DNA from 4 places in the Bacillus paramycoides genome. Region 2 is predicted to be linked to each of the others. Evidence: riboswitches for the same ligand, from Rfam matches in the RefSeq annotation. Region 2 holds a riboswitch; each other region holds the start of a gene.
What was found. Region 2 has a riboswitch for lysine ahead of AAG068_RS14980 (amino acid permease). Riboswitches for the same ligand answer to the same signal wherever they lie in the genome.
Positions count from the first base shown of each region.

Region 1: linked by a shared signal. The riboswitch ahead of lysA (diaminopimelate decarboxylase) and the one ahead of AAG068_RS14980 (amino acid permease) in region 2 are both predicted to bind lysine.
Region 3: linked by a shared signal. The riboswitch ahead of AAG068_RS08845 (aspartate kinase) and the one ahead of AAG068_RS14980 (amino acid permease) in region 2 are both predicted to bind lysine.
Region 4: linked by a shared signal. The riboswitch ahead of AAG068_RS04415 (amino acid permease) and the one ahead of AAG068_RS14980 (amino acid permease) in region 2 are both predicted to bind lysine.

Region 1 is NZ_CP152427.1:1,370,161-1,377,903, reverse strand. It holds gene sat (sulfate adenylyltransferase) at 1-273, opposite strand, end outside; gene AAG068_RS07170 (phosphoadenylyl-sulfate reductase) at 312-1,016, opposite strand; gene AAG068_RS07165 (YezD family protein) at 1,104-1,247, opposite strand; SAM riboswitch class I at 1,320-1,428, opposite strand; gene lysA (diaminopimelate decarboxylase) at 1,546-2,862, opposite strand; lysine riboswitch at 3,043-3,224, opposite strand; gene AAG068_RS07155 (DUF3888 domain-containing protein) at 3,314-3,709, opposite strand; gene AAG068_RS07150 (LTA synthase family protein) at 3,958-5,844, shown strand; gene pssA (CDP-diacylglycerol--serine O-phosphatidyltransferase) at 6,026-6,727, shown strand; gene AAG068_RS07140 (2-hydroxyacid dehydrogenase family protein) at 6,757-7,728, opposite strand.
Region 2 is NZ_CP152427.1:2,885,638-2,893,380, reverse strand. It holds gene AAG068_RS15010 (NUDIX hydrolase) at 1-385, shown strand, start outside; partial or broken gene AAG068_RS15005 (PhzF family phenazine biosynthesis protein) at 493-1,350, shown strand; gene AAG068_RS15000 (class I SAM-dependent methyltransferase) at 1,384-2,160, opposite strand; gene AAG068_RS14995 (DUF2716 domain-containing protein) at 2,358-2,825, shown strand; gene AAG068_RS14990 (DNA alkylation repair protein) at 2,889-3,659, opposite strand; gene AAG068_RS14985 (iron-sulfur cluster biosynthesis family protein) at 3,692-3,997, opposite strand; gene AAG068_RS14980 (amino acid permease) at 4,110-5,576, opposite strand; lysine riboswitch at 5,689-5,881, opposite strand; gene AAG068_RS14975 (GNAT family N-acetyltransferase) at 6,204-6,653, shown strand; gene AAG068_RS14970 (sulfite exporter TauE/SafE family protein) at 6,694-7,596, opposite strand.
Region 3 is NZ_CP152427.1:1,694,087-1,701,829, forward strand. It holds gene asnA (aspartate--ammonia ligase) at 38-1,021, shown strand; gene AAG068_RS08835 (helix-turn-helix domain-containing protein) at 1,160-1,597, shown strand; partial or broken gene AAG068_RS08840 (VOC family protein) at 1,803-2,255, opposite strand; gene AAG068_RS08845 (aspartate kinase) at 2,602-3,831, opposite strand; lysine riboswitch at 4,031-4,217, opposite strand; gene AAG068_RS08850 (DoxX-like family protein) at 4,409-5,317, shown strand; gene AAG068_RS08855 (DUF4166 domain-containing protein) at 5,321-5,932, shown strand; gene AAG068_RS08860 (YndJ family protein) at 5,938-7,563, shown strand; gene AAG068_RS08865 (8-oxo-dGTP diphosphatase) at 7,593-7,743, opposite strand, start outside.
Region 4 is NZ_CP152427.1:845,988-853,730, forward strand. It holds gene AAG068_RS04400 (type 1 glutamine amidotransferase domain-containing protein) at 1-327, opposite strand, end outside; gene AAG068_RS04405 (catalase) at 351-2,348, opposite strand; gene AAG068_RS04410 (ABC transporter permease) at 2,541-3,740, opposite strand; gene AAG068_RS04415 (amino acid permease) at 3,801-5,225, opposite strand; lysine riboswitch at 5,373-5,560, opposite strand; gene AAG068_RS04420 (DUF3626 domain-containing protein) at 5,826-6,917, shown strand; gene gapN (NADP-dependent glyceraldehyde-3-phosphate dehydrogenase) at 7,144-7,743, opposite strand, start outside.

The DNA.
Region 1 (7,743 bases), 1.5 Mb from region 2:
TACTTTCTCTCCAGCTATTAGACTCTCTGCTACTTCTTCTGTTACTGGTAATGTAATTGGTATACTCCAAACGCTCCCATTAGCTAAACGAAGCGTTTCTACGACCGAATTATAATCTTTCTTCCCTAAAAAACCAGTAAGCGGGCTATATCCCCCTGTCGCTAATAGCTCTAAATCACTTAACGCAATGTTGTCTAGTTGAATTTCTTTTTCAATTTGTGATATGTCATATGTCTCGTCTATAAGATTTACTAATTCGTTTCTTGTACTCATTTTCTATATCCTCTCTTAGCTTTATTTTCAAATTCATCTTATTGGTAATGTAGACCACATTCAGTTTTCACTTTCCCGGCCCATCTACCATCTCTCGAATCGCCACCCTCACCTACAGGTAACGTACACTTCTCACACCCAATACTTGGATATCCAACATCATGCAGCGGGTTATACGGCAATCTATGTTTGTATACATATCGCCATACCTCTTTCCATGTCCAATGAATGAGTGGACAAACTTTAATAGATTGAAAGCGATGATCTTGATTTATAAACTTTGTATGCTTACGCGTTTCTGATTGTTCCCTCCTTAAACCCGATATCCACGCTTTTTCCGCTGCTAATGATTTTTCTAACGGTAAAATTTTTCTAATCTTACAACAAAGATTCGGATTACTTTCCCATAATTTCTCACCATGCAACTTCGCTTGTTCATCAAGCGTAAGTTCCGGTTGTTTTTCTATAATATTTAATGAAGGAAATCGCCTCCGCACTTTTTGAATTAATTCATACGTTTCTTGAAAATGAACATTTGTATCTAAAAATACAACTTTAGCAGATGGATTTACTTGGTTTATAAGATGCAGCAATACCATACCTTCCACTCCGAAGCTACATGCGTATACAATTTCACCTTCATATTCTTTATAAGCCCAACTTAAAACAGATAGCGCGCCTTTCGTTTCATCTTCTTCTGAAAATGAAACATTATTTTCTTCCCACGTTTCATAAGTCAACATGTTCTTTCCCCCTGTAAAAGCAAAAAGACGGTTTTAACCTAATCAAAATAGGTTAAAACCGCCTCTAGTTTTTCTAGTCAGCGCTTTTTACTTTAAACGTACCTTTTCACTTTTCTCTAATTGAATGACTTTTCCATCTTGCACAACAATTGTAATTGAACCATATTTCATATCAGCAAGCATCGCTTCAATTTTCTCAGATACTTCCTCAAAATGTTCCCGTACGCTCACGCGAACAGCCCCCCTTTTTATTCATAAAAAAAATCTTTCCCATTTCGAAAAGACTGTTCGGTAATATATTTTACCTTATCTTTCAAAATGGATTCCATTTTGCTGGATTTAGCACCTTGCTTTCTATAAGCAGGTTGCCGAGCTTCGTCGGGCCAGTTCCCTCCGCTTCTCTTGATAAGCTTTGTATTTGTATTTTATCACAATTCTGATTTTTTTCAATCCTAGTTTTCCGATATATTTTAATTATTTTATTTTATAAAAAAGGAATTGCCCCTCCGAACAACTCCTTTTTCCTCATTTAAACAAGTTCTTTAATACGTATGCGATCGTTCCCAATAATATTTTCATATGTTTCGCGCTCTACAACAATTTGTGATGTACCACCTTTCGCGAAGACGACAGCTGGTCTACGAATCCGATTATAATTATTCGCCATCGAGTACCCGTATGCCCCTGTACAAGAAATTGCTAGTAAATCCGCAGAGGCAACTTTCGGTAGATTAATATCCCAAATTAACATATCTCCACTCTCACAGCATTTCCCTGCAATCGAAACAACTTCCTCATTCTCATCGTTCCCTCGATTCGCTAACATCGCTTCATAACGAGCGTTATATAAAGCAGGTCTTAAATTATCAGTCATCCCACCATCCACTGATACATATTTCCGAATACCAGGAATGTCTTTCACAGATCCAACTGTATAAAGTGTCGTTCCGGCATCACCTACAATACTACGGCCTGGTTCAACCCATATTTCTGGCAAGGGATAGTTACATACTGTAAATTGCTCTCTCACTGCACTTGTTACAGCTCGCACATACGTCTCAAGAGTTAATGGCGTATCTGACTCTGTATAGCGTATTCCGAATCCTCCGCCCACATTTAGCACTTTTACTACATAGTTTGTTCGCTCTCTCACTTCTTCTAAAAATTGACGAAGAACTTCAATCGCTCGCACAAAGCCGGCCGTTTCAAATATTTGTGATCCGATATGTGAATGAATTCCTAACACGTTATAATTTGATTTTTGTAAAGCAAGCTCAATTGCTTGCATCGCTTGACCATTTGACACGCCAAATCCAAATTTTGAATCATCTTGACCTGTTGTAATATATTCATGTGTGTGCGCCTCTACCCCGGGCGTTACACGAATTAATATGTTCACAAATTTCCCATGTTGCACTGCTAAATCATGCAAAATTTCTAATTCTAAGAAGTTATCTACGACAAAACAACCAATATTCGCCTGAAGAGCCATCACAATTTCTTCATCTGTTTTGTTATTGCCGTGAAAATGAATGCGCGATGCCGGAAATCCTGCTTGTAGTGCAGTATATAATTCCCCTCCAGAAACAACATCTAATGACATATTCTCTTCACGAGCTACTCGGCACATCTCCATGCACAAGAACGCCTTGCTTGCATATGCTACTTGATAAGAGAAACCACTTTCTTTAAAAGCACGATGAAACGCGCGACACTTTCCTCGAATTGACTCTTCATCGTATACATAAAGTGGTGTTCCATATTGTTTTGCTAGCTGCGTCGTATCGCACCCTCCAATTTCTAAGTGTCCTTGCCCATTGATTCGGCTTGTGCCGTGTAAATACATTTGAATTCCTCCCTTATTTCCTCTAAAACTCATAACCCCAATCTTCTATTCATTGCAGCACGCTTTTAGATAGACAAAAAACGCGCGGAACAATGTTCACACGCGTTTCTTATTAGGAAAAATATATATTGAAAAAATAAACGAGTTGTTATCTCCTCAAAATAAGAAACCGCATCAACATCTCCAAATAGCTCTCCATAAAATAAATCTTATGACAGTACTACATTTATTCAATGCAGTCCCAATATATGAATAAGATGGTTATTCTTATATTTCGGCAATAGTCCCTTTCAACCTATGATCACAGATTCCATTAAATCTCCCATAGCTTACTCTTTCCTATCGCGGCCTCTACCTTTGAGAGTAGATGAGGTAAGTCTATTTAATTTTCAAACATCTAATTGTTGCTATTAACAATACCAAAGGACCATTTTATTTGTCAAATAATTTTTTATATTGTTTTTTTACAGTTTAGTTTTGTATCGTTTGGTAAGCGCTTTACTAAAACCTTTGTCACTTCCCATTCGCCTTCTTCGTTATTAAATGTAATCGTTACCTTCTCAAATGGTGGAGCAATTTTCCCGGCAACACGTTCATACTTCGTTACTTCAATAACTGCTTGAAATAAATATGTACCGCTATACACTTTTTTCAAACTAATAATTTTCGGGCATTGATAAGGCTTCAAGCTCCCATATTGTTTTTCAATCGCTTTATTTATTTTCGGAAATAAGACAGAATAAAGGGCATCTTCCATAAGAGGTGCATCATATTGGGCTACCGACACACTCGGTGAAGCAAAAAGTATAACACTACTACATACTATAAAATACAATAACTTTCGCATTATAACCTCCTTACACGATTCTTTCTGCGCACGACAATAATCATACATAGAAACTCCGTTTTATTGTCTCCTACTGCCCTTTTTCTACTCAATTATTATAAAAAAGCCCACAACTCTCTTTTATTTTCGTATAATGATACTCATAGTATAATAAACATAATAACAAAGGACTGTTCGTATATATAAAATGAGGCGCTAATCAAATCGACTCACAAGAACTGTCATGCTTTTTAGGAGAGGAGTATATTATGCTACAACGTCTGTTTCCAAAACTGCGATTTGCACTCGTTGCAGTCGTTTTATTATGGATAAAAACATATATTGTGTACAAGCTAGCATTTGATATTAAAATTGATAATTTCTTTGAAGAATTTATGCTTTTTATTAATCCACTAGCTGCGTTACTTTTATTTTTCGGTTTTGCTTTATTTGCATCTAAACACCGAAACCGCATTATAGTTGGAATTAGTTTTATACTATCGTTCATTTTATTTGGAAATGCAATGTTTTATGGGTTTTATAACGATTTCGTTACGTTCCCAGTATTATTTCAAACAAATAATATGGCTGATTTAGGGACGAGTATAAAAGAACTCTTTACGTATAAAACATTACTGTTATTCGCAGATGCGATAATCTTAATGTTTCTTTCGCGTAAATTCCCAGCATTTTGCGACAAGACGCCACTTTCTCGCTCTGAGAAGAGAACTTTCTTTAGCGGTGTAACAGCTCTATTAGCACTACAAATTGTTGTTTCCGTTATTTATAAACCACAAATGTTCTCACGCTCGTTTGACCGTCAAACTGTCGTGAAAAATTTAGGTTTATACACATATCATCTATTTGATATTACACTTCAATCTAAATCTTCAGCTGAACGTGTATTTGCAAGTGGGGACGGGTTCTCTGAAATTAAAAACTATACAGATTCAAAAGATAAGCAAGTTGATAAAAATTTATTTGGAGCTGCAAAAGGTAAAAATGTTATTTTAATTTCAATGGAATCTACACAAAGTTTTGTTATTAATAAAAAAATAAATGGAAAAGAAATTACCCCATTTTTAAACGAATTTATTAAAGATAGTTTTTATTTCGATAATTTCTATCATCAAACAGGACAAGGTAAAACTTCTGATGCTGAATTTATCGTTGAAAATTCACTTTATCCGTTAGATCGCGGTTCTGTATTCTTTACTCACGCAACAAATGAATATACAGCTACACCAGAACAATTAAAAAAATACGGATATTCTTCTGCTGTCTTCCATTCAAACGATAAAGCGTTTTGGAATCGTGATGTAATGTATCCTGCACTTGGATATGATCGTTACTTTAATTTGAATGATTACGTAGGCACAGAACAAATGTCTGTCGGTTGGGGATTAAAAGATAAAGAGTTCTTTGAACAATCTATTCCAAAGCTAAAATCTTTACCACAGCCGTTCTATACAAAGTTCATTACTTTAACAAACCATTTTCCATTTCTTCTAAATCCAGAAGATCAATATGTTGATGAGTTTAATTCAGAAAGTGGTGTTGTAAACCGTTACTTCCCAACGGTTCGTTATACAGATGAAGCTCTTAAACGATTTATTAAACAATTAAAAGAAGAAGGACTGTATGATAATTCCGTTATTATCATTTACGGAGATCATTACGGTATTTCTGAAAACCATAACGCAGCCATGGCCCAGTTCCTTGGCAAAGACGCTATTACACCGTTTGATTCTATGCAACTACAACGCGTCCCTCTCATTATTCACGTGCCTGGGCAAGAAGGAAAAGTCATTTCTAAAGTATCTGGTCAAATTGATATTAAACCAACGCTACTTCATTTACTTGGTATTAAAACAAATAAATCCGTTGAATTTGGAACTGACTTATTTATTAAAGAAAAAGACCCACTTATGGTAATGCGTGATGGTAGCTTCGTCTCGGAAGATTATGTGTATACAAAAAACATGTGTTATAAACGAAATACAGGTGAAGAAGCGGACATTTCATTATGTCAACCAAATATCGAAAAAGCAAAAACTGAATTGAAACTCTCCGACAAACTCATTTATGGAGATTTATTACGTTTCGACCTTAACAATCGGTATAAGACTGGAACAATGACAACGAAATTTGAATAATACAAGAAGCAACTTTATAAAAGTTGCTTCTTTTTTTACTTATTTTTCAAATCATTCTCCTATGAAATCTTTCACAAATTGGGAATTTTTTTCGTATGAAGAAGAAATTTATGGTATGATAAAATAAGTAAACTTTCATACACTAATTAAGAATTTATTACAGAAAGCAAGGGATCAGATTTTGTATAGAGCAGCTATTCCAAACTTATTTACGCTCGGAAATTTATATAGTGGATTCTTGTCAATCGGCTATGCATCTTTAGGATATTATAAATCAGCTGCTATTTTAGTACTTATCGGGATGATGTTAGATAGTCTTGATGGGCGTGTTGCTCGTTTATTACGCGTTGATTCACAAATGGGAAAAGAGCTTGACTCGCTTGCAGATGTCGTAACATTTGGTGCAGCACCTGCTGTTCTCATGTATTACACATCTTTCTCCAATTATGGAATCATCGGACTATACATAGCGGGACTATTCCCTCTTTTCGGAGCATATCGTTTAGCTCGATTTAATGTTACACCATCTTCTACTTCAATGAAATATTTCACTGGGGTACCGATTACAGCAGCGGGAGGGCTTGTTGCTTTCTTAACATTATTTTCACATACCATTCCAAAAATCGTTCTTATTACAGTATTTGTAACGTTCGCATTTTTAATGGTGAGCCGCATTCGTATCCCAAGTTTAAAAGATGTACCAATTCCACGATATAGCATCATTATTACACTATTTTTAGTTGGAATCATTATCACAATGTACCAAACAGGGTTCGGTAATTTTTCTGTTTTCTTATTCATTGCTATTCCACTATACATTTTGTATATGCTATCTCAATTTCTTAGACAAAGACCATCTAAAAGAGCAAATAAAGACAAATAAAAAACCTTCCGGTTCCGGAAGGTTTCTTTTTATTTTGTAACGAATACTTTTTGATTTACAGGTGTTACAGGCTCTTCACCGTTTAATACTGCTAAAATATTTCTTACTGCCATTTCAGCCATCGCATCACGCGTTTCGAATGTTGCATTTCCTACATGAGGAGCAAGTACTACATTCTTTAACCCTTTTAGCTCTTCTGTAATTTTCGGTTCAAATTCAAACACATCAAGAGCTGCCCCTTCAATTTCATTCGTTTTTAATGCATGAGCAAGTGCTGCTTCATGCATGATTGGTCCACGTGAAGCATTTATAATATATGCAGTTTTCTTCATCATTTTAAATTGTTCTTCATCAATCATATGGTGCAATTTCGGATTATACGCACAGTTAATTGTAATAAAGTCTGCTGTTTGTAATAATTCTTCCAATGTTACATATGTTGCTTCCAGTTCACTTTCAGCTTCAGGCTTTCGGTTTGGTCCTGTATATAAAACATTCATTCCAAACGCTTTCGCACGCTTTGCAACTGCCTTTCCGATTTCTCCAAGGCCAATAATTCCAATTGTTTTACCGTGTACTTCGCGGCCTAAGAAAAATAATGGTGCCCATCCGTTAAATCCAGTTGTACGACATAGCGTATCACCTTCAGGAATTCTACGTGCCGCTGCTAAAAGAAGTGCAAATGTTAGTTCTGCAGTAGCTTCAGTTGATACTTTCGGTGTATTCGATACTACAATTCCTTTTTCACCCGCATACGTGTAATCAATATTGTCGTAACCAGCACCATAGTTTGCAACAATCTTCAAATTAGGTGCCGCATCAATCACTTCTTTTGTCACCTTTGTAGAAAGTAGGCTTAACAATGCATCTTTGTCTTTTACACGCTCTGTTAATTCATCTAAAGAAATTAACGCCTCTTTATCGTACATTTCTACATCATGATCCTTTAATAGTTCTAATCCGATTGCTGGAATTTTCCCTGCTACTAATATTTTTGCCACTACTAACACCTCTTC
Region 2 (7,743 bases):
TAGAGAAACGTTTGAGGAAACGGGAATAGAGCTTCCAAGTGTAACATCTAAAGGGAATGTTATTTTTAAAGATAAAGACGAGCCTTGGGATGGTGAGGGAATGTATGTATTCCTTGCTGATTTACCACATGGAGTGCATATGGACACACCATTAAGTACGGCGGAAGGATTATTACAATGGAAAGAAATTGATTGGATATTAAATTGTGATAATAGAGGTGTAGTTAGCAATTTACAAAGCTATTTACCAATCATATTAAAAGAAGAAAGTAAGTTCGAGCATATATTCACATATGATAACCGGAATATTATTAATTACACAACTGCATGTTTGACGGAAGATGACGCGAACAAAAGGTATGAAAAGCAACTTGTTTCTCAATAGAAAAGTATAAAAATAATCCCTCTTATAATCTAGTAGAGATTATTTTAATAGAGCAATCAGCATTTTTATGGGGATTGCCTTCATTATATATGCGAGGAAGGTGTCTTATGAAAATACCTGTCTATGTTGCAAGTGCATTTAGTAAGGATCGTAAAGGCGGAAATAAAGCAGGAGTGGTGTTTATGGAGAATACATTGACCACTATTCAAAAAATGGAAATAGCCAAACAACTGGGCTATGCGGAAACCGCATTTATATCAGAATCTGGAATTGCTGACTATAAAATTGAGTATTTTACACCAAAAGAGGAAGTTGATTTATGTGGTCATGCTACAATTGGCTCTTTGGCGATACTGATGCATGTAAATAAACTTTTCAAGAATCGCTATACGATTGAAACGAACAGCGGTGTTCTGACTATCACCATAAAAGATGACATCATATTCATGGAACAAAACGAACCGATATTCTATGATGTTATATCTCCAAATGAGTTCATCGACTGCTTTGATAGTAAAGCTATAGACAATACATACCCAATTCAAATTGTCTCCACGGGATTAAAAGATATTTTAATTCCTATAAAAAGTGAAACACAATTACATACACTGTAACCTAATTTTGAAAAAATGAAAGAAATCAGCAAGTATTATAATGTTGTCGGAATGCATCTATATACTTTTAATGACAATCGAATAATATGCAGAAACTTTGCTCCACTATACGACATTAATGAAGAAGCAGCGACTGGAACTTCAAACGGTGCATTAGCTTGCTACCTTTATGAACAGCACTACTTACAAAAAGAAGTCTATGTATTTGAACAAGGTTATTCTTTACACTCGCCTTCCGAAATATTAGTTAAATTAGCAACCGATAGCGAGAATAAAATAGAAAAGGTTTATGTTGGCGGCAAAGGCTATTACTGTGAAACGAAGTATTTAAATATGGCAAATATTTACTAAAAATAGAAAAGAGATGGTAGATCCATCTCTTTTTCATATGCTCCATGATGAACTGCGAATCGCCTTAATCAGAAAACGATGTTGCTTCACATCAAAATATCCTTTTTGCAAGATGAGCTCATGTATACGATATAATTCCTCGTAATACCTTTCGACAGTAAAATCAGGAATTTGCCACGGAATTGCTTTTAAGTAGTAGACGATAGCGCCAATATCATAAAAACGTTGGAAAGGGAATTCTTCTTTTGCTTCTAAGATAGTAAGTCCATTTTCCTGTAGTTCATTACACGCCGCTTCAAGCGACCAACTTGCAAATTCACTATTTAGTGGTGTGCCAAACTGCTCATTAAGTTCAGCGCAATCGAGACCACCAACTTGTTGTGTAAGGAACATTCCATTAGGAGAAAGAATTCTGTTTACCTCAGAGGCAGCATATGATTCATGTTGATTTATGATTAAATTAAATTGACCATCTTGAAATGGTAAAGCAGTATCATTAATCACTTCGACGACTGTAACTCCTAAAGGCTCTAATTTCTTCCGAGCAATTGGCAAGTTTGGAGCATAACCCTCAGTCGCATAAATAGTTGGCGGGAATGGTTGTAACATAGATAAAAACTCTCCGCCGCCAGTACCCATATCGAGCATTGATTCTGCACGCTGCATAAGCTGGAAAGCAGTACTGCCGTATGACCATGATAAAGGCTCGCTCTTCATTCGGCCAGTTTCTGAAATGAAAGAAAAATCCCAGCCACTAAAGTTTGTATTTGCACTCTCTAATAAAGTTAAAAATAATGGATCACGTTTCATAATTGTATCCTCCTATTTTGTAAGTAAATGATATGATGAGAAAAGAAAAAAGGAGGACCTCTTATTAAAGGGGAACGGTTTTACGTTTCATGTTCGAATAGATTCATATACATTCGCTCCTTGTGAGAATGGTTATTTATATATTCGGGATAACCGAGTGGAAATCCTTTGAAGTTAGTAGGGAAGGTAGTTGTTTAATGGAAAACTGGATAGAGTTTACGGACAAAGAGAATGATCAAATTTGGGACAAGATATATAGTGAACTTGATTTTTCACCAAGTGTTTCTATATTTCCATCATTTATGGTGCCAAGTCCTTTTGTTAAATATGATATTTCTCATTACTTTGGGGAGTCGATAAACGATTTGGAAAGTAAAGCGTTACAAGCTTTTCAAGAAATTACAGCATCGAATGAATATATCATGGCACTGGATTGGCAACATGAGTGTTATTGGACGAATCCACATGTAGAGTTTGAAAGAGATGAGTGGATGATACCCGTATTTCCGAATGGAGATTACTACTTCTTTATTCAAAAAGACTTTAAGTGGGGCTATTTAGGCCACCCTTGGGAGGAGAGTATAACGATATTTGGAAAAGAACTTATAGAAAGCTTTGAACGAAATAAGCCGGAAATGTTTCAAAGTATTTTAAGGCAGGGATAATGTTTGAAAGAGAAAACCGCTTATACTTCATTCTTGAAGCATAAGCGGTTTTCTTTAAAATACTTAAAAAGAAAAATCTTTTGGCAAAGTACCACTTTTTATCACTGTTCTTAACCCGTGTTTTATAATCCAAGGGTTAATAGGATGCTGTTTATTACGTAATTGTTGTAACCATTGAAAAACGAGTTCTTTATCTTCTTTCGTAATATCGTTAATATGATTGGCTACTGATTTTTGGACATATTTAGAAGGGTCATTCATTAATGGTTCAAGAAGCTGTAAATTGTTCTTAAAGTCACCTTTTAGAGCTCCTATTTTTTTAGCCCAAGGAAGTCTGGGCCTTGTACCTTCTGAGACCAATCTCCTAATGTGGCTGTTTTCGTCATGAATCCACTGTTGTAATATGTGTAGTGTGTCTTCATGGTATGTTTTAAGAAAAGGCCGAATGGCATATTCAGCAGTATTCCTTTTTGTTATTTCATACATAGCGTTAAATGAGGATTCAAAATCGTTAAGCCCATATTTTTCAACGTATTTTGCAATAGGCATGTACATATATCCGTTTGTAAATGTACCTACTTCTGTTGTGTTTTCTGGTCCCAATGTTTTCAGTAAAATATGTATTGCTGCATTAAAATCTTTTTGTAATGCAGTATGTAATTCATCTGCTATTACTTCTATACGCTGCTTTAACTCTAAATTTTCAACTTTACATGTTATGGAAGATACAAAGGTGCTTTTAGAGAAAGAAGGATCGTGTTTACAAATAGAATCAGCTATACTTTCTGCTAATTCTTCATTAAATAAAAATTTTAACGGAACATATTTACCCATGTTTTCACCTCAATGATCAGCTAAAACAATTTTTATTTTTTAATCGACAACCCATAAACCAAAGTCTCACTCGGAGTCGTAATACTAAAACCAGTCGTCTTATAATCAAGTTTCACCGTATCGCCAGTGTAGTCTTTCGTAAATGAATCCATTTGTACGGTAAAATTAGCATCTTCATATACAACGTCATCTGCATTATATGTATCCAAAATTAAATCAACATCAACGAAAATACTACAAGAATTTGTCATTGTTCCTCTAATGCGAATGATCTTTTTGTCTTCACGTTCTAATCTATGTATAGCTGCTTTTGCTTCATCAGTAATGCGAATGTTCATCGTATCCCAACCTTTATGTATATTTCCTTTATTATTGCAAAAACAGGAGAAATAGGGAAGGGAGAAGCATTGGAATAAAAAACGAGCAAACAATTTGTTTGCTCGCTCTACTTTATTTCAATTCACATTTATCAAGTGGAATCACTTTCGTTTTCTTCGTAAATTTATATCCTAACCATAGTACTAAGAAGAGTGGTAAACCGATGTAAGAAACGAGTACGCCGTTCCAGTCGATTGATTCACCCATAAATGCGCCGTAGTTTTGTCCTAAAATTACGATGACGCAAAGTGTAAATGCGAAGATTGGACCAAATGGGAACCATTTTGCTCTATATGGTAAGTCTTTTAAATCTTTGCCTTGTGCGATATATGCTTTACGGAAACGGTAATGACTAATTGCGATTCCAACCCATGCTATAAAGCCAGACATTCCAGATGCGTTTAATAACCAAATGTATACAACACCGTCACCGAATAAAGAAGCAATGAAAGCGATACTACCGACAATTGACGTTACGATTAACGCGTTAACAGGTACACCGCGGCTATCTAATTTGCCTAAGAATTTTGGTGCTTTACCTTGGCGAGCTAAATCCCAAAGCATACGAGTTGATGCATACATACCAGAGTTACCAGCAGATAGTACTGCCGTTAAAATAACAGCGTTCATAACAGAAGCAGCAAAGGCAACGCCCGCTTTTTCAAAAATAAGTGTAAATGGACTTACTGTAACATCGCTTGCAGCAAGGCTTTCAGTCGTATAAGGAATTAATAAACCGATAACGAGAATCGCAAGGATATAGAATAAAAGAATACGCCAAAAGATGGAACGAATTGCTTTTGGAATATTACGCTCTGGATCAGAAGTTTCACCAGCAGCAACTCCTAACAATTCAGTACCTTGGAAGGAGAAACCAGCTGCCATAAACACACCGATAATTGCCATGATGCCGCCGTTAAATGGAGCATCTGCAACAGTGAAGTTTTTGAAGCCAACAGTTTCACCGCCCATAATTCCAAAAATCATCATGAAGCCGATAATTAAAAAGATAATAATAGTAACGACTTTAATAAGTGCGAACCAATATTCAGATTCACCAAACCCTTTAACAGATAAATAGTTTAAAAGGAAAATAATAGCTAAACATAATCCACTCCAAATAAGAGAAGGGGTATCTGGGAACCAAAATTTCATAATTAATGTTACAGCTGCGAGTTCTGCAGCAATTGTAATGGCCCAGTTATACCAATAGTTCCAGCCAAGTGCAAAGCCAAGGGATGGATCAACAAATTTTGTTGCGTATGTGCTAAAAGATCCGGTAACAGGCATGTAAGCTGCGAGTTCAGCTAAGCTTGTCATTAAAAAGTAAACCATAATCCCAATTGCGGCGTATGCAATTAATGCGCCACCAGGCCCAGCTGAATGGATGACACCACCGCTGGCAAGAAATAATCCGGTACCAATTGTACCGCCGAGAGAAATCATCGTAAGGTGCCTAGATTTTAGACCGCGTCTTAATTCACCTTTTTCTTTTGTAGTTTGCGTTTTAGAGGTAGCTTGATTCGTTGCGCTATTCATGTTCAACACTCCTTTTCTTGTAAGATAGGAAGGAGCGGGGGAGAAAAATACAAAAAACCGCCAAAGGAATTTGGCGGAACGTTTCACAAATAACCACCCCATCATACCCTTCCGTTAAGATAGCACCCCACGTTTACACGGTAATTTTGTAAACGTGACAGTTCTGTTCCTTTCGGTGACAGCCCCAGCTCATATTTCCAGAGAAGAAATATAAACTTCGGCAACTTTTCCTTTCAAACGGAGTCTTAGACATTCTCTGTATCTCGTCCGTTTTACTCTTAAAAGTCGCAACCTCTACCTCATCGGATTGATGAGGATTTATATATTGCTAAGATTTTTAATATATGGCAATTGTAATGAGTTTCTGAATATATTGCAAGATATTTTGTAGGAAAAAATCAAAAAAGATCGGTTATTGTATAGGAAACGCTTGCAAAACTCCACCCGAACCTACTATTATGTAACAATAAGCAAAGAAAAAATTGTTATACAAATGTTTCGCAAAAAATATTGAAAAACCCTTCAAAAATTAAAAGAAAATTCAGAAAATATAATTCGACATTTATAATAAGGTCATATTTTTTGATATAATTAGAGAAACGTTGAATCAAAAAAGGGGAAATCAATATGAAATTAGAAACAGAAAGGCTCTATATAGTGCCGTGTACAGAAGAGAGTATTCACGTTGCTTACGAGCAAGGATATAATAGTGGCTCACATATTGTAGGGCATGTAGAAAATGTAAAACAAAATAAGGATTTATTACCTTGGGGCGCGTGGTATGTCATTCGAAAAGAAGATGATATCGTTCTAGGAGATATAGGGTTTAAAGGGAAACCAAATGAGGAACATATAGTAGAAGTTGGTTACGGATTTATTGAGAAATATTGGAATAAAGGGTATGCGACAGAAGCTGTACGGGAACTAATAGATTGGGCTTTTCAGACAGGAGAGGTAGAAATGATTATTGCGGAGACACTTCTTGAAAATGAAAGCTCGATTCGTGTATTAGAGAAATTACATATGAAGAGAACTGGCACTACAGAAACGATGATGAATTGGAAAATAGAAAAATAAAAAATACCGCTCGAAGTATATCGGGCGGTATTTTTTATCGTTATGGTAGCATTTGTTTTTGATCATTCGGATATCCCGCTGTCGGTGCGTTAGAACGATTGGAATGATTGCGAACAGCAATGAAAATAGAAATAATAACGACAAGACCAATTGCCACGTAAGAAAGTGAAATAATAGTTGGATCCACTTTAAATGTAGTAAGCAGTGTACGAATGTTTGTGAAGATTATAAGGCCACCAACTAATACGCCAAGTAAATGAGAAGGAACGATGCGCACTAGCCATGCAGCAATTGGAGCTGCGACAATACCACCAAGCATTAACGCAAATACCCAAACCCAGCTTACTTGTTCCCAGCCAAGTGAGATGAAGAAGCCAATTGTTGCAGCTAATGAAACAGGAAATTCACTCGTATCTACAGATCCAATAACTTTTCTCGCTTCATTTCCTCTTGCTAGAAGAACAGGTGTCGTAATCGGTCCCCAGCCACCGCCACCAGTTGAATCAACGAATCCAGCGAATAAGCCAAGCGGCACAAGTTGTTTAGCTGACATACGTTTATTTGAAGTAACAATCTGTTTTTGAATAATGAATCGTAATAAAATATAAACTCCTAAAGTAAATAAAAATAAGGAAATGTACGGTTTAATGATATCGCCAGGTAAATTACTTAAAAAACATGCCCCAACAAATGCACCAATTGCTCCTGGTAATGTAAGCCTGGAAACGGTGTATTTATCAACGTTCCCAAATTTGAGGTGAGATGCACCAGAAGCGGCGGTTGTAACAACTTCAGCTAAATGAACAGATGCGGAAGCTACAGCCGGTGCGATACCAAACATTAGTAAAAGTGAGGTAGAAGTTACCCCGTACGCCATTCCAAGCGCTCCATCGATTAATTGAGCGAAAAATCCAATAATAGCAAAGACAATTAATTTCTGCATAAAAAATCCCCCTGTAATAGTAAATGAAAAAGGCACTTTTCCCGTGTGAGAAAAGTGCCTTTGGTTTTTCCAATCAGCAATATTGAAATTTGTTTCATTATAATACATATTAATCGTATAAATCAACTAGGTTTTAAAGTTTTTTGA
Region 3 (7,743 bases), 1.2 Mb from region 2:
TTTTCACAACATCCAAACATTTTAGGAGGAAACCACCATGTATCAATCATTAATGACAGTAAGAGAGACTCAAATCGCAATTAAGGAAGTTAAAACATTTTTCGAGGATCAATTAGCAAAACGACTTGAACTATTCCGTGTATCTGCACCATTATTCGTAACGAAAAAATCAGGACTAAACGATCACCTAAACGGTGTAGAACGTCCAATTGAATTTGATATGTTACATTCAGGAGAAGAATTAGAAATTGTTCACTCACTAGCGAAGTGGAAACGATTTGCACTGCATGAATATGGATATGAAGCTGGTGAAGGTTTATATACAAACATGAACGCGATTCGTCGTGATGAAGAACTTGATGCAACACATTCCATTTACGTTGACCAATGGGACTGGGAAAAAATTGTTCAAAAAGAATGGCGTACTGTAGATTACTTACAAAAAACAGTACTAACAATTTATGGAATATTCAAAGATTTAGAAGACCACTTATTTGAAAAGTATCCGTTCCTTGGAAAGTATTTACCAGAAGAAATTGTTTTCATCACTTCCCAAGAACTAGAAGATAAATATCCAGAATTAACGCCGAAAGATCGTGAACATGCAATTGCGAAAGAGCATGGTGCAGTCTTCATTATCGGAATTGGTGATGCACTTCGTTCAGGTGAAAAGCATGATGGACGCGCAGCTGACTATGATGATTGGAAATTAAACGGTGATATTTTATTCTGGCACCCAGTACTACAATCTTCATTTGAATTATCATCGATGGGAATTCGTGTTGATAGTAAATCACTTGATGAGCAGTTAACGAAAACAGGTGAAGACTTTAAACGTGAGTACGATTTCCATAAAGGTATTTTAGAAGACGTACTACCATTAACAATTGGCGGTGGTATCGGACAATCTAGAATGTGCATGTACTTCTTACGTAAAGCACATATCGGTGAAGTTCAATCTTCTGTATGGCCTGACGATTTACGTGAAGCTTGCAAGAAGGAAAACATTCATCTGTTTTAATAGAAGGGAGAGAGAATAACTCAAAGAGTTATTCTCTCTTTTTTATGGTGTAAACGAATGGTTTACAGTGAGTTTTACTACTGGTTTCTTTCTTTTTTATCTCCTATTATGTAATAATTTGTTAAAGGAGGGGACGTTATGAGCTTAGGACAACAACTTAAAAAATTAAGAGAATCAAAAGGATTTTCACAAGAAGATGTTGCTAAAAAGATTGGTATAACGAGGCAAGCGGTGCATAAGTGGGAAAATGATAAAAGTTGCCCTGATATTGAAAATTTGATTTTATTGAGCGAAATGTATAACGTTACGCTCGATGAATTAATAAAAGGGAACCGAAATTTAAAAGAAAAAATACATATTGATGAAGATGAGGATTTTGAGAAAGAGAATGAGTTTGGTTTTTATATTGGATTTGGTTTGCTAATTGTGAGTGCTTTCGTTGATTATGAAGGAATACAAGAAATCTTATTAGGAATAGCAATATTTATGATGGTTTTTTACTCTGACGTGAAGAAAGTTATTTTGAATGAGTTCCAATCGTTTTTCAAAAGAAAAGATATATATGATAAGAAGTGAGAAGAATCAGTTATATTTCCTAGGAAAGAGTATAACAAGAAAATGAATTTTTTTATAATAATATTAAGATGTTAATAGACGTTAAAAAGCGCAAACAAGCATAACCCCGTTCTAAAGCTAGGACGGGGTTGAAAATCTAAGTTTTATAAAGCTAGAAATTCTTTCAAATATTTTATTGCAGTAAAGAATTCTAATAAAAAATTACTTATTTGTTACCGAGTTCTTCCGCCAAACCGATTAAAATGCCTTCGGTTCCACGAATGTAACAGAGTCAATATGAGTTTTCGTACTGAACTACTTCGCCAACGAGCTGAGCACCATGCTTAGTCAGTCTCGATACCATTTCGTCAATGTCTTCCACGGTGAACATGACACGCAAATAACCGAGGGCATTTACAGGAGCTGTCCGATGATCTGCTATAGTAGGTGGTGTGAGAAATCGCGAAAGTTCAATTCGGCTATGGCCACCTGGCGTCACCATCATAGCAATCTCCACGCGCTGAGAACCGAGACTGGTTACGCGACCAGCCCATTCACCTTCGACAGTAGCTCGCCCTTCGAGTTTTAATCCAATCTCTTCGAAGAAAGAGATTGCGTTATCAAGAGATTCTACAACGATGCTGACATTGTCCATTCTTAGTAATCTGTTGTTTGCCATAGTCTTAATCTCCTTATATGCAGAATTTTATTATTTAATTCTCCTCATAATTATACTGGAATTCCTACTAAACAAAAAACAGCTTGTCACAGTGTAGGAAAGTGTGACAAGCTGTTTTCGGGCATAGTATATAACATCTTGTGAACGAACAACACGTCGTAAACCCTCTACTATTGAAATATGCGCGAACTTTTTTTCGTGAATGCTATCATTTTAAGAATTTGATAATGTAATTGCTATTCGCTAATATAACTTCGACTTCTCCGCAAAATATTCGTACCCTATTTTTATTAATATAGGAAACAAATAGATTCATCTAATTTGTTTTAAGTTTTACTAGTGGAAATTAACTCATCTGCACTAAAGGCTCAATTTTCACCATAAATGATTGATGTAGCGCCTCGACACCTGTTACTAAATGAAGGCGGTCAATAACGACAGACACTTTAATTTCTGATGTACTTACCATTTTAATATGAATATTTTCTTCTTTTAAAGTAGTGAACATATTCGCAGCAACACCTGGATTAGAGACCATACCAGATCCTACAATTGATACTTTTGCTAAATGATTTTCATATTCTACAGATTCATAGTGAAGTGTTTCTTGATTTTGTTCTAATACCTCTAATGTTTCTCTTAAATCATTAGAATGGATGGAGAAGGAGAGGTGAACAGTTCCTTCATTTGTAATACTTTGGATGATGATATCTACATTAATATGTGCCGCTGCTAATGTAGAGAAAACTGTTGAAAGTGCACCTTGTTCTAATCCTTTCATTGTGACGCGTGTAATATTATCTTCAAATGCAATACCTTTAACGATTGATTGTTGTTCCATGTTACATTCTCCTTTTACAATTGTTCCATTGTCTTGTTCCATACTTGAGCGAACTTCTAACATGACATTGTGATTTTTAGCAAACTCAACAGCACGCGGGTGTAATACACCAGCACCGAGGTTTGCAAGTTCTAACATTTCGTCATAAGAAATTTCATCTAATTTATAAGCATCTTTTACAACTCGTGGATCTGTCGTATATACGCCGGTCACATCTGTGTAAATATCACATTTTTTTGCTTTCAGTGCAGCAGCTAATGCAACAGCAGTTGTATCAGAACCACCCCGTCCAAGTGTTGTAATTTCATGATTTTCATTCATTCCTTGGAATCCAGCTACAATAACAATCGTACCTTCAGTAAGATAAGATTGAATTCGATCTGTATGAATGTCAGTAATCCGTGCACTACTATGTACAGATTCTGTCGTAATACCAGCCTGCCATCCTGTTAATGAAATCGCGTTATAACCTTTTGCTTGTAGTGCCATCGTTAATAAGGAAATAGTCACTTGCTCTCCTGTCGATAGAAGCATATCCATTTCGCGTTTACTCGGATTTTCTGAAATCGCGTTAGCAAGTGCGACAAGTTCATCTGTACTCTTTCCCATTGCTGAAACGACAGAGACGATACTATGTCCTCGTTCATATTCTTCAATAATTAAATTTGCTACATGTTGAATGCGCTCGACGCTTCCAACAGAAGTGCCACCAAATTTTTGTACAATCGTTTCCATTACGAATTCCTTCTTTCATCCATTTTTAAGAATAGATTAGGACATATATAAATCCCAATATTCCTGTAGTTACCAGAGAAAAGCAAAAAACACCATCTCAAATAAGTGAGGATGGTGCTGTTACAGGAAAAGGGAAACAGAAAACGGAGCTAATAAAAAAACCGCCAAAAAAGGAATACCATAAAAATGATATCTCTTTTTTGTAGATAGCTCTTCATACGTACACGTCTGTACATATGACAGTTCTGTTTCTATTCGAAAACAGCCCCAATCGATAAATGCAGAGAAAATTATCGATTTCGGCAACACTTCCTTTCATCTAATTTCATAGACATCTCTGTGTCTCCATTAGAATACTCATAAGTATTGCAACCTCTATCTCACGTTTTAGGCGAGAGTGTTTGATTTATGAAGTTGTTGGTAACATTTGTTTTATAATAATTTAAATTTTTTGGGGAAGCAAGTGTTTTATATAAATTTTAAAAATTCTTTCTTTTTATGAAAAAGTTTGTGAAAAATGTAGCAAATTAAATTCATTGCATGTACATTAAACTTATAGTGCATTGGAGGTGGAAGAATGAAGGGGAAAAAGCCTATTTATGTTTCGGCAGAAATGAACACAACAATGGAGAAATTATGGGAATACACGCAAGAACCACATATACATACAGAATGGGATGCTCGCTTTACTGAAATTTCATATTTAGAGAAAAAAGAAGGAGAACCACAGAAGTTTTTATATAAAACAAAAATCGGATTTGGACTTGAAATAGCTGGAGAAGGTGAATCGATAGGTGAGATAAGAAAAGAAACAGGAGAACGTATTTCTTCTTTAAAATTTTGGACGGATAATCAATTATCTCTTATTCAAACAGGTCGTGGTTATTGGAAGTATACCCCTCGTAAAGAACACATTCATTTTGAGACGCAATATGATTATGATACGAGGTTTGGTCGTATAGGGAAAGTAATAGATTTCTATATGTTTCGGCCGTTATTAGGATGGGCAACTGCTTGGAGCTTTGATGCATTAAAATTATGGTTAGAGAAGGGACTTCACCCTAGGTTACTAATTAGAAGAACAATGACATATTGGCTCGTATGTTTTTTATTTGCCTTTGTATGGATGTATCAAGGGGTAGTGCCAAAATTAGTGTTTATTCATTCAGAAGAAGTAAAAATGCTATCGGTGATGATTGGTTCAACGGAACATAGTATTTTTGTACTTAAAATAATTGGATTACTAGAAATTTTTTTTGGTGTCCTATGGCTGTTGCCATTTCCAAAACGAAAAGTATTTATCGTACATATTTTTATGTTAATAGCCTTAACGATAGCGGCAGGGCTTACGAATATTGCAAGTTTTACAGAGCCGTTTAATCCAATTACATTAAACGTTCTACTAATGGGGTTATCAATTGTCGGTTATATAAATGGCACGAACTTGCCAAGCTCAAAAAATTGTAAGAGGAAGAGAAAGGGATAATGTATGGCTAATATGTATGAAAGACTATTAGGGGATTCTTATAAAAAGCTTCATCCAAAATTACAGAAACGCTATGAGATTACGGAAGAAAATAGTTTTACTGGAGAAGGAAAGATGGATGAAATTTACGGAGGTTCTTTTTTCGTAAAATTCATATTAAAAATTGCATCAAAGTTCCGTATGTTTTTCTCTGAGCGGGGGAAGGAAGTGCCATTTACAATACATAATACCGCTGAGCGAGATGAACATGGAAATGAACTAGTACGGTGGAATCGTACTTTTTATTTTCATAATAAGAAAAGATATTTTAACGCCGTTATGCAGTTGGATGAAGAGCATAATGAAATTGTAGATTGTTTTGGTGAACCACACATACTTGTTTCTACATTGAATTTTCATATTGATGAGGTGGGGGCAATGCATATTTCTTCAAAGAAACAATGGTTTTACATGTTTGGAAGAAAAGTTCCATTACCTAGATTCTTATACGGGGAGGCCAACATTGTAGAAAGTTATGATGAAACACGACAATGCTTTCGAATTCATGTACAAGTACGCAATCCGTTAATCGGTTCATTATTTTCATATAAGGGAACATTTGTGGAGAGGAAATAAATGATATGAAAAATATAATAGTTGGGCTTGCTTGTTATATTGTTTTTCTAATATGTGAGTGGACAAATGTAAACCCAGTTGAAGCAATTATTTTATTGTCTATTTTGTTATTTATACCGATGTCATTTTGTATTCTTGATAAGAAGACAAGAAATGGATCATATGTATCCTTTTATAAACTAGTATCGCTTTTATATCCAATCGCAGCAATTGGTGCAATGTTAGCTTTCGTAACAAATCACTATTTCTTTGCATTACTTTGGTTTGTATATACAGGAATCGTTGCGTTATTCGGTGTAAGTAGAGTGCTAGAAAGAGGATGGAAACCGTTAGAAGAAACGGCTATCGATAGTGCGTTTATGTATTTGTTTTTAGGTGGATTCTGGTTTTTTGCTTCTGTAGTAAAGATTTCGATAATGCAGTTTACTGCTGACATTGTTTTACTTACAGCTGCACACTTTCATTATTCGGCATTTCTATTGCCATTATCAGCTGGTTTAATAGGGCGTAAGAGAGAAAAGAGCAGTAAAGTATATGATGCGATTATGTTTATCATCGTTATTTCACCTATGACAGTTGCGATAGGGATTACATACTCAAGGGTATTTGAATTTTTTGCAGTGTGCCTATATTTAGGTGCGATTTATGGTTATAGCATTTACGTTTGGAAAGCGAAATTTAATGCTATCAGCACAAAAATCCTCCTAGTCATATCGTCTAGTACACTCATGGTAACAATTATGTTCTCACTCATATATTCGTATGGGAATTTGAAACATGTAATGACGATTACAATTGCTCAAATGGTTTGGATTCACGGTGTTGTTAATGGAATTGGAGTAGCGTTGCCGGCATTTGTCGGCTGGATGATTGAAAAGAGTGTTCCGAACTATAAATATTACGGGAAACCAATGAGCAGATTAAGAGGAAAGGCGACAGTTGGTGAAGCATTTTTACATAACAGAAATGTAATAGATAGTAAGGCATACAACGGTTTAGTTGATAAAATGAATGATTTTCATAGTGAGACATTTGACAGGGCCAAGATTCCTGTAAGTATTATTCGTTTTTATGAAAATACAACAGAGTATGAATTACAATCGCATATTAAATGGACTCGCTGGTTCCGCCCATTTGCATTTTGTTATGAGAAAATGAGTAAGCGTGTAGGACAAATACATTTAGGAATGGGCGGCAAGTGGGAAACGATGCATGGCTCTATTATTGGGATAATAGATGAGAAGGATGGAAGAGAGAATGTAAGGGCTTGGCTAAGAAAAAATGAAGCAGGGAAGTCTATTTTTTCAGCCTTGTATTCAATGCATACATATAAGAACGATACATATATGAATATCGCATTGCCTTTACCATATTCGAATATGACGGGAATTTTGAAATTACGCAATGATAATAATAATTTAATTATTACTAGTAAGCTGAGAGGAAATGGTAAGGGAGATGAGGGGATCTATTTACATACTCGTTTCTTTACAATCCGTTTACCGTTAGCAGAGACGTTTATTATTAAAGAGGGCACAAATCAAATGTTAGAAGCTAACCATAAAATGTGGATATTTGGAGTTAAGTTTTTAGAAATTGATTATGAGATTAAGAAAATAGGGGAGAAGTAAGAAAAGCTTGGAGAGATCCCAAGCTTTTTTTACGTATGCGTAATTGTCATAGCAACTTGTTTATCTAAGTCTCGGTCCCAAACACGTTGAATTTCAAACGTACCTTTTTCAAAAAATAATGGAAATCTTTCTTTAAACCAATCTTGCATAGGAAGATTTAATGCTGTATCGATTGGTACC
Region 4 (7,743 bases), 2.0 Mb from region 2:
TAGCTGAGGTCCGTGACAAATAGCGAAAACAGGTTTTTCCGCATCCATAAATGCTTTGCTAAAGCGAACGAAACGTTCATCTGCACGAAGTATATCTGGGGAAAATCCACCTGGTATGAAGAGGGCATCAAAGTTTTCTGGAGAAACATCATCGATACCTTTATCAATTACGACTTCACTTTTTCCTTGTTTACCGTGTACCGTTTTACCTTTTTCCGTTTCAATAGTTGTTAATTCATATCCTTTTTGTTTAAAAGCTTCTGCTGGCTCTGTGTATTCTGTGTCCTCGAAATAATCCGTTATTAAAGTAGCAATTTTTTTACTCATTCTAATCCGCTCCTTATATTATATTATCGGTTCCAGAATCGTCCTTGGGCAATGCCTTCTATAAATGATTCGATTGAAGTGTCTGTTAAGTTGTAAACTCCTGCTCCATCCAGTTTCACCTTACTATGGTCTAAAGCATGAGGGTTACTAAGGACATAGGCTATCGGTTTAAAGTGTTTAAAAGTAGTTTCTGCAAATTCTAAAACAGGGGGGTGAATGGCAGATTCGCTACTAAACACTAATACCGCATCAAAAAGTGCAGAGTCTGCTGTTATATAAGTATCCGTTACTTTAATGGAATCATTGAACTGATGAATTTTATTATCTATGATGCTATAGTTAATTCGGTGTTGTGCAAAAGCTTGAATCCATTCGGATAGAAGGGAGACGCTTGGGTCACCATTCAATAGAATTGCCACATTTTTGGAATCAGCTTTAAAAATAGTATTGGACATGCTGAGTGCAGGTGATTTTGCATCCGAATTTATTTCGTGATTTTCTTTAGGCAAAGGGGCTCCAATCATGTTAGCGACTTCCTTTGCTAATTGACGATCGACGTGGTTTAAAAGAGCAATTACATTTGCCTTCACCATGTCTGATTTGCACTTCCCAACTTCAAAGCAAAATGCGTCTTTTATGTGCTGCTTTTCAATAGGATTCATACTATTGTAGAAAAGTTTAGCCTGAGAATAAAAGTTAAGGAAGCTTTTACTGCGCCCCCTAATTTTATGTCCATCAATCTTTTCTTGATAATGCTCATATCCGCCCTGTTTGGCTTGGACGGTTGCTGGTTGATTGTTATTTAAGCCATTAGGATGATAGCTTGTTTGACCGCGATGAATCTGCATTTGATGCATGCCATCACGTTGATTATTATGAAAAGGACATACAGGCTGATTAATAGGGATTTGGTGGAAATTAGGGCCTCCTAAACGAGATAATTGTGTATCTGTATAGGAGAACAATCTTCCTTGCAGAAGAGAATCATTTGAAAAATCAATACCTGGTACGACATGGCCAGGGTGAAAAGCTACCTGTTCCGTTTCGGCAAAGAAGTTATCAACATTTTTGTTCAGTGTCATTTTACCAACTAGTTTTACAGGAACTTCTTCTTCCGGCCATAGTTTCGTTGGATCTAGAATATCAAAATCAAATGCATGCTCATCTTCTTCCGGAATTAACTGTAATCCAAGCTCCCATTCCGGATAATCGCCTTTTTCAATTGCTTCGTATAAATCTTGACGATGGAAATCAGGATTTTTCCCAGCAATCCTTTGAGCTTCATCCCATACTAATGAATGAACCCCGAGGGTAGGTTTCCAGTGAAATTTTACGAAGTGGGCTTTTCCTTCTTTATTAATAAGTCGAAATGTATGAACCCCAAAACCTTCCATCATTCGTAAACTACGCGGAATTGCGCGATCACTCATCTGCCACATAACCATATGAGTAGACTCGGGATTATGGGCAACAAAATCCCAAAATGTATCATGAGCGCTAGCTCCCTGAGGAATATCATTATGTGGTTCTGGTTTAACTGCATGGACAAAATCAGGGAATTTAATAGCATCTTGGATAAAGAATACTGGCATATTATTACCTACTAAATCATAGTTACCTTCATCTGTATAAAATTTTGTGGCAAATCCGCGCACATCTCTTACTGTGTCATTGGATCCTTTAGAGCCTTGAACGGTTGAGAAGCGCACAAATACAGGTGTTTTTTTTGAAGGATTAGTAAGGAAATCTGCTTTTGTATATGCTTCTAAAGATTCATAAAGCTGAAAATGACCATGTGCTCCAACTCCGCGTGCATGAACAATTCTTTCAGGAATTCGTTCATGATCAAAGTGGGTCATTTTCTCGCGAAAGTGGAAATCCTCCATTAAGGTAGGGCCTCTTAAGCCCATCTTTAAAGAGAATTCATCCTCGGCTATTTTTACTCCTTGGTTTGTTGTTAAAGCATGTTTGCGTTGATTATCCGTAACGTGGTGTTCCAATTGCTCCATTTTTTTATTCACAATATAGGCCCCTCCTTTACGCTGTTAATTTAATAGATACCCTTTTTATTAGGACGTAAACATGTATTATCATTTTTGTATGTGAAAATCATAAAACATCGGTTGTGCCGGTGATTCTTATTTAAGGAAGGAAAATAAAAAAGGCAAGGAGGTATTTTATTTTCTCCTTGCCTTTTAAGATAATTCTTTTCGTTAAAACGAGGAAACGCGTTGCTTCGTTTTTGGTACAATAATAAATTTGATCCAGAGTAACCCGACAGTCATAATGATAAGGCTATGTAAAAATTGAACTGTAGCAATGAGTATAACAATTGAAAATACAATGAGTTGAATGCTTAGCAATATAAAGATTAATTGAAGAAATTGATTCATTCGTTTCTCAGTATCAATTGGATATAATGCTACAATAATATTTCCCGAAAAATATTTCCACAGAGAACGGAGCTGCATAGAAATCATATATAGGACGATATATGCGATAGCGCCTTTTGCGTATATGTTTGGTATAAAATATAAGGCGAAGGCACCAATTAATCCTAAGCGGATATATATACCGAAATAATCATTCCCACGTAAAAATGCGAGTGTATGTAAATAGAAGAAAGTTGCTTGCTTTTTATGTAATAAAGGTTCAATCCAATTTGTAAGCCATTTTCGTTTACTTACTTGCTTATTCAGTTGCGGAACATCGGTGAAAATGCTAGCAAATTGATAAAAACGAACGTTCATTTTTTCTTCTTGTTCAATTATGTAATCCCACGGAATTCGTTTTGTAGGTTGCTTTTTCGTATATAGAAGCAGGAAAGCAAGTAGTAAGAGCAATCCGCCTAATATGAGAACATGTGCCGAGTAAAACAACATGTAAATAATGAGTGCGTTACAAGTAATACGAATAATGAACCATATGCTTTTTTCATGATTATCACGCCACATCCAATGTATGTATATGTTCCAAGCTTTCGTAATCATTAAAACGATAAAGATTGTACATAAGAAAGGTACTGTTACTTGTAATGATTGCATGGCAAGTGGAACGAGAATAAGGAACATGAACAATAATGGGAAAAGCTGCATGATGTAATTATATAGAAGAGATTTTTTAAAATAAGATGTTAGTTTCTCTTCTAATGCGAGTAAATAGACAGCATCAGGTTTTTGAATGAATGTACGGATCGGGCATCTCGTTATAATGAATGTAAGTACAATCGTGATAAGTAGTAAAGATATTCCTTTGGAAGGAGATGCTTTTAAAAACTGAGCATAGTAGTATGCGCCAACGCATGAAATAAAGATAAAGCTATATAGTAAACCGTTAATCATACGTGCAAAGTATGTAATGATATTTTGCATATGTTGTTGGAAGCGACTGCTCCATAGCGATTCGATTGACATGTTTTTCACCTCTTTGTTCTATTATATATGTTTTACAAAAGAAAAAACGAGCAAATTGCGTTATGCAACTTGCCCGTCTTTCTTTTCGTTATTTTTTTTCTGATCACGATTCATTAATGGATAGAAGGCAAAGCCGATTACGAATAAACCAATTCCGAGAAGGAATGTTTTTATATCGGCTGCGCCCGTTTTAATAACCCATAGTGCGTAGCAAAGTGCGATCACTGCGACTATACCATCTGTAATTCTTGCCCGCATTTCATTTTTATACGTTTCACCAGTAGCGACTAGTTTTAACTGGAAGATTGGTGAAACGAGATATGGAATGAGGTAGGCCAATGTTGATACGGTAATAACAAATGTATAAGCTTCCGCAATTGTTCCTGATAATGTTGAGAATAAGAACACTTGCGACATAATGTTTGTTAATCGTAATGAATAAATTGGACTTCCTTTTTTATTTGTTTTCGTGAAGAAGGAAGGGAAGAAACCTTCTTTTGCTGCTTGATATGGTACTTCTGAGCTTAATAAAATCCAGCCTAAGATGGAACCGAATAGGGAAGTAAGAGCAAGTAATGCCATCAGTTTCCCGCCGCCATGCCCCATTGCAGCATTTAGTGCATCTGCTAATGGACGTTCAGAAGCTTGTAATATATCAACATGAAGTACACCCATTGTTAAAATTGTAATTCCTAAGTAAATCGCAACGGTAATAAGTAAGCCTGCAACTGTTGCACGTTTTACCGTTTTTGGAGAAACAGCACGGTTTGATAGAAGAACCGCTGATTCAATTCCGATAAATGCCCAAAGCGTTGTAAGAGCAGCTAAGTTCACTTGTGAAAGTAGGCCGTGTGATACACCTGATTTATCGATCATCGGTGTGTACCATTGTCCAAACTTAGAAGCTTCGAATGCAAATAACGTAACGACGATGAATAAAAGGAATCCAGTTACTTTCGTTGTTGTTGCTAAGAAGTTTAGCTTTCCAGCTCCGCTTACACCGTTCGTTAATATAATATGAGTTCCCCAAAGTAAGATGGAACAAATCGTAAATGTAATTAGTTTTCCGACTTCTACGTTAAAAGAACCGATTGAAAATAGTAGTCGTGTATCTTTCATAATTGGGAAGAAGAGTGATAAATATCCCGCAAATGATGTAATGATGGCAACGTTACTTGCCCAGTTTGCAACCCAATATCCCCATACCATACTGAAACCAGCCATTTTTTTCTTTTTTGGTGATGAGAATAAAGCATATGCATGACTTTGTGGTCCTGTCGTTAAATCAGGACGACGAATTGCTAAATTACCGAAAACAAGAGCTAGCATTAAAACACCAAACCCTGTTGTTAACCAAGCTAAAGTGACACCGAGAGGGCTTGCTGTTTGTGCCAACGTACTTGGCACCATGAAAATACCAGCGCCAACCATGTTACCGACAACGAAAGCTGTGAGTACCCAAAAGCCCCATTTTTTTTGTTGCATAGAAAATACCTCCAAAGTTAGTATAACCAAATCAAGCGAGGAGATATGTATGTCTTCCTGAGTCAGGAAGAGAAGTTCCAAACAAAACAAAAAAAGCACGTAATTTGCCGCTACATGCTTTCTATCTTATAAGAAACCCACGACATACCTCTCGATAGCTCTCCACAAACGAAACGTTTCGTTTGTGACAGTTCTGCACTTATTAAATGCAGACCCAGCAAGCGTGCATGGTGGACACGGGCTTACTTCGGCAATCATTCCTTTCTCATTCCTTCATCAATGCCACTACATCTCCTGAAATGATACTCTTAATGATTGCAACCTCTACCTCACCGAGATACGAATGAGGATTTAAATATTAAATTAACGTCTTTAAGAGTAACAAATGAATTTTTATACGTCAATGGATATAGTAATAATCAGATTATAGAGAAGAGTTTGTGATTAAAAAGGAGTTAGGAAGGGCTGTAGCGTTTATTCGTTGTGCAGAAGAAATAGCGACAGAGTGAAGCACAAATGATTTTGTCTGAAAATTTTAATCCGAAGCATCAATTTTTTAAACAGGCTTTGTTTCACAAGAATGAAAGGAGAGGTTTGATTATGGAATTATCAAGATCTCAATTATTTGCTTTAGAGTACATTTCAAAATATGCAGAGAACGAAAAACGTGAGGCTAAAGCAACAATTAACCATATACTGAACATGTCTAATATTACAGATGAAATGTTTGAAGAAGCTGTCGTTCATTTAAAATCAAACGCGAGGATTGCTTTACACTTTCATCCAGACAGATTAGATTCGAATATGAAAAATATTGCTGAAGCACTGTTTGAGCAAGGCATATATAAAAGTCAGTTTGAAACATTGCTATCTAATGGGAGTGTATCTGCTTATCCGGGTGGTGAGCGTGACCTTTGGGAAAAGAGAATATTTGGAGGTGCATATCAATTGGAAGGGGTAACGAATAATGAACGGCCTAAATATGGAGCACTAAATGTAATGTTACATCCAGATGGGCCTGCCCCGCGTTTTGGATCATGTTATTTTCTCTTATCTCCAAAAGTTTCTTATCGCTCTACATATACGTATTTAGATTCACATCAAGATCCAAAAGAAAAGGGTACTTATGAAGAGTTTGATATGATTTTAGCTGCTCTTTTGGAAGAGACATTCGTAAGAGATTTTGCAATTGGTGAAGGGAATTTGACTCCAACAAGACTCATTCATCATTTACTGGCTAACTTGGAAAGGCCGTTTATAGATTTCGTAAACAAAGAGTCAGCTCGTAATCTTAATCATTATATTGAAGCACAGATTCATGGAGATATTTCTCTTAAAGAAGATGTGGAAGCACTTGTTGTAGATCCTTCATTTAAGGGTACGAATGTAGGTAGAACTTTAGAAGAAATTTGTCTGAAGTATTCTATTGATTTGTATTGGCACATGGGTTTTGTACTTCCGGTGGATGAAGTTCCGATAGATTTTAGAGGTTCAAAAATGCCATCTCTGGCAAGACGCATTGCACGAAATAATTGTATCGATGCACATATAATTGGCTCTGCTGTAGTGGATTTGAAAAGGAATCCACTATCCTGGAGTGATCGCGGAACGTATGAAGAAGTGCTTCAGGAATTAAAATTATTATGGCATGTTTTAGTTCGATTTGGAAAACCAAACCAGAATTTGAAATAAACACGCTATTGTCTTGGGAAGCATGTATATAAAGTGAAACTTTAATCAGTGGGGGGATTCTTCATCCCCACTGATTATCAGCCCTCACCAATCGGACTTTAATGGGCAGCCCGACCCCCACTTAAATTCTTTGCTTTCGCTGAATTTTGAGGTGGGGGTCTTACTGCCCATTAAAGTGGGATAAAAAGAAGCTGATCTAAAACTAGATCAGCTTCTACATATAAGATTAAACTAAGTTTAATACGGTTACTTTTTCACGTGTCATAGACTCAAGGCTCTTACGAATACCTTGTGCGCCCATACCTGAACCTTTTACACCGATGAATGGGAAGTGGTCAGGGCCGCGCTCTGTGCGTCCGTTAATTTGAACAGAACCAGTTTCGATTTTGTTAGCAATTGCAAATGCTTTGTTAATGTCTTTTGTGAAGACACTTGCTTGTAAGCCGAACTCTGATTTGTTAGCAATTTCAATTGCTTGCTCATCTGAAGAAACGCGGATGATTGGAAGGATTGGACCGAATGGCTCTTCCCAAGCAACTTTCATTTCTTCTGTTACGTGGTCGATTAATGTTGGGTAAATTAAGTTACGCTCACGTTTGTTACCGATAACGATCGTAGCACCTTTTTCAACAGCGTCGTCAACTAAACCTTGAACGAAGTCAGCAGACTTGTCGTCGATTAATGGAACGATTGTGCTGTCTTGCTCTGGAGATCCAACTGATAGTTCCGCTACTTGCGCTTTTAATAAGTCAACAAGCTCGTCTGCTACGTTTTCGTGTACAAGTACACGTTTAATAGCTGTACAACGTTGACCAGAGTAAGAGAA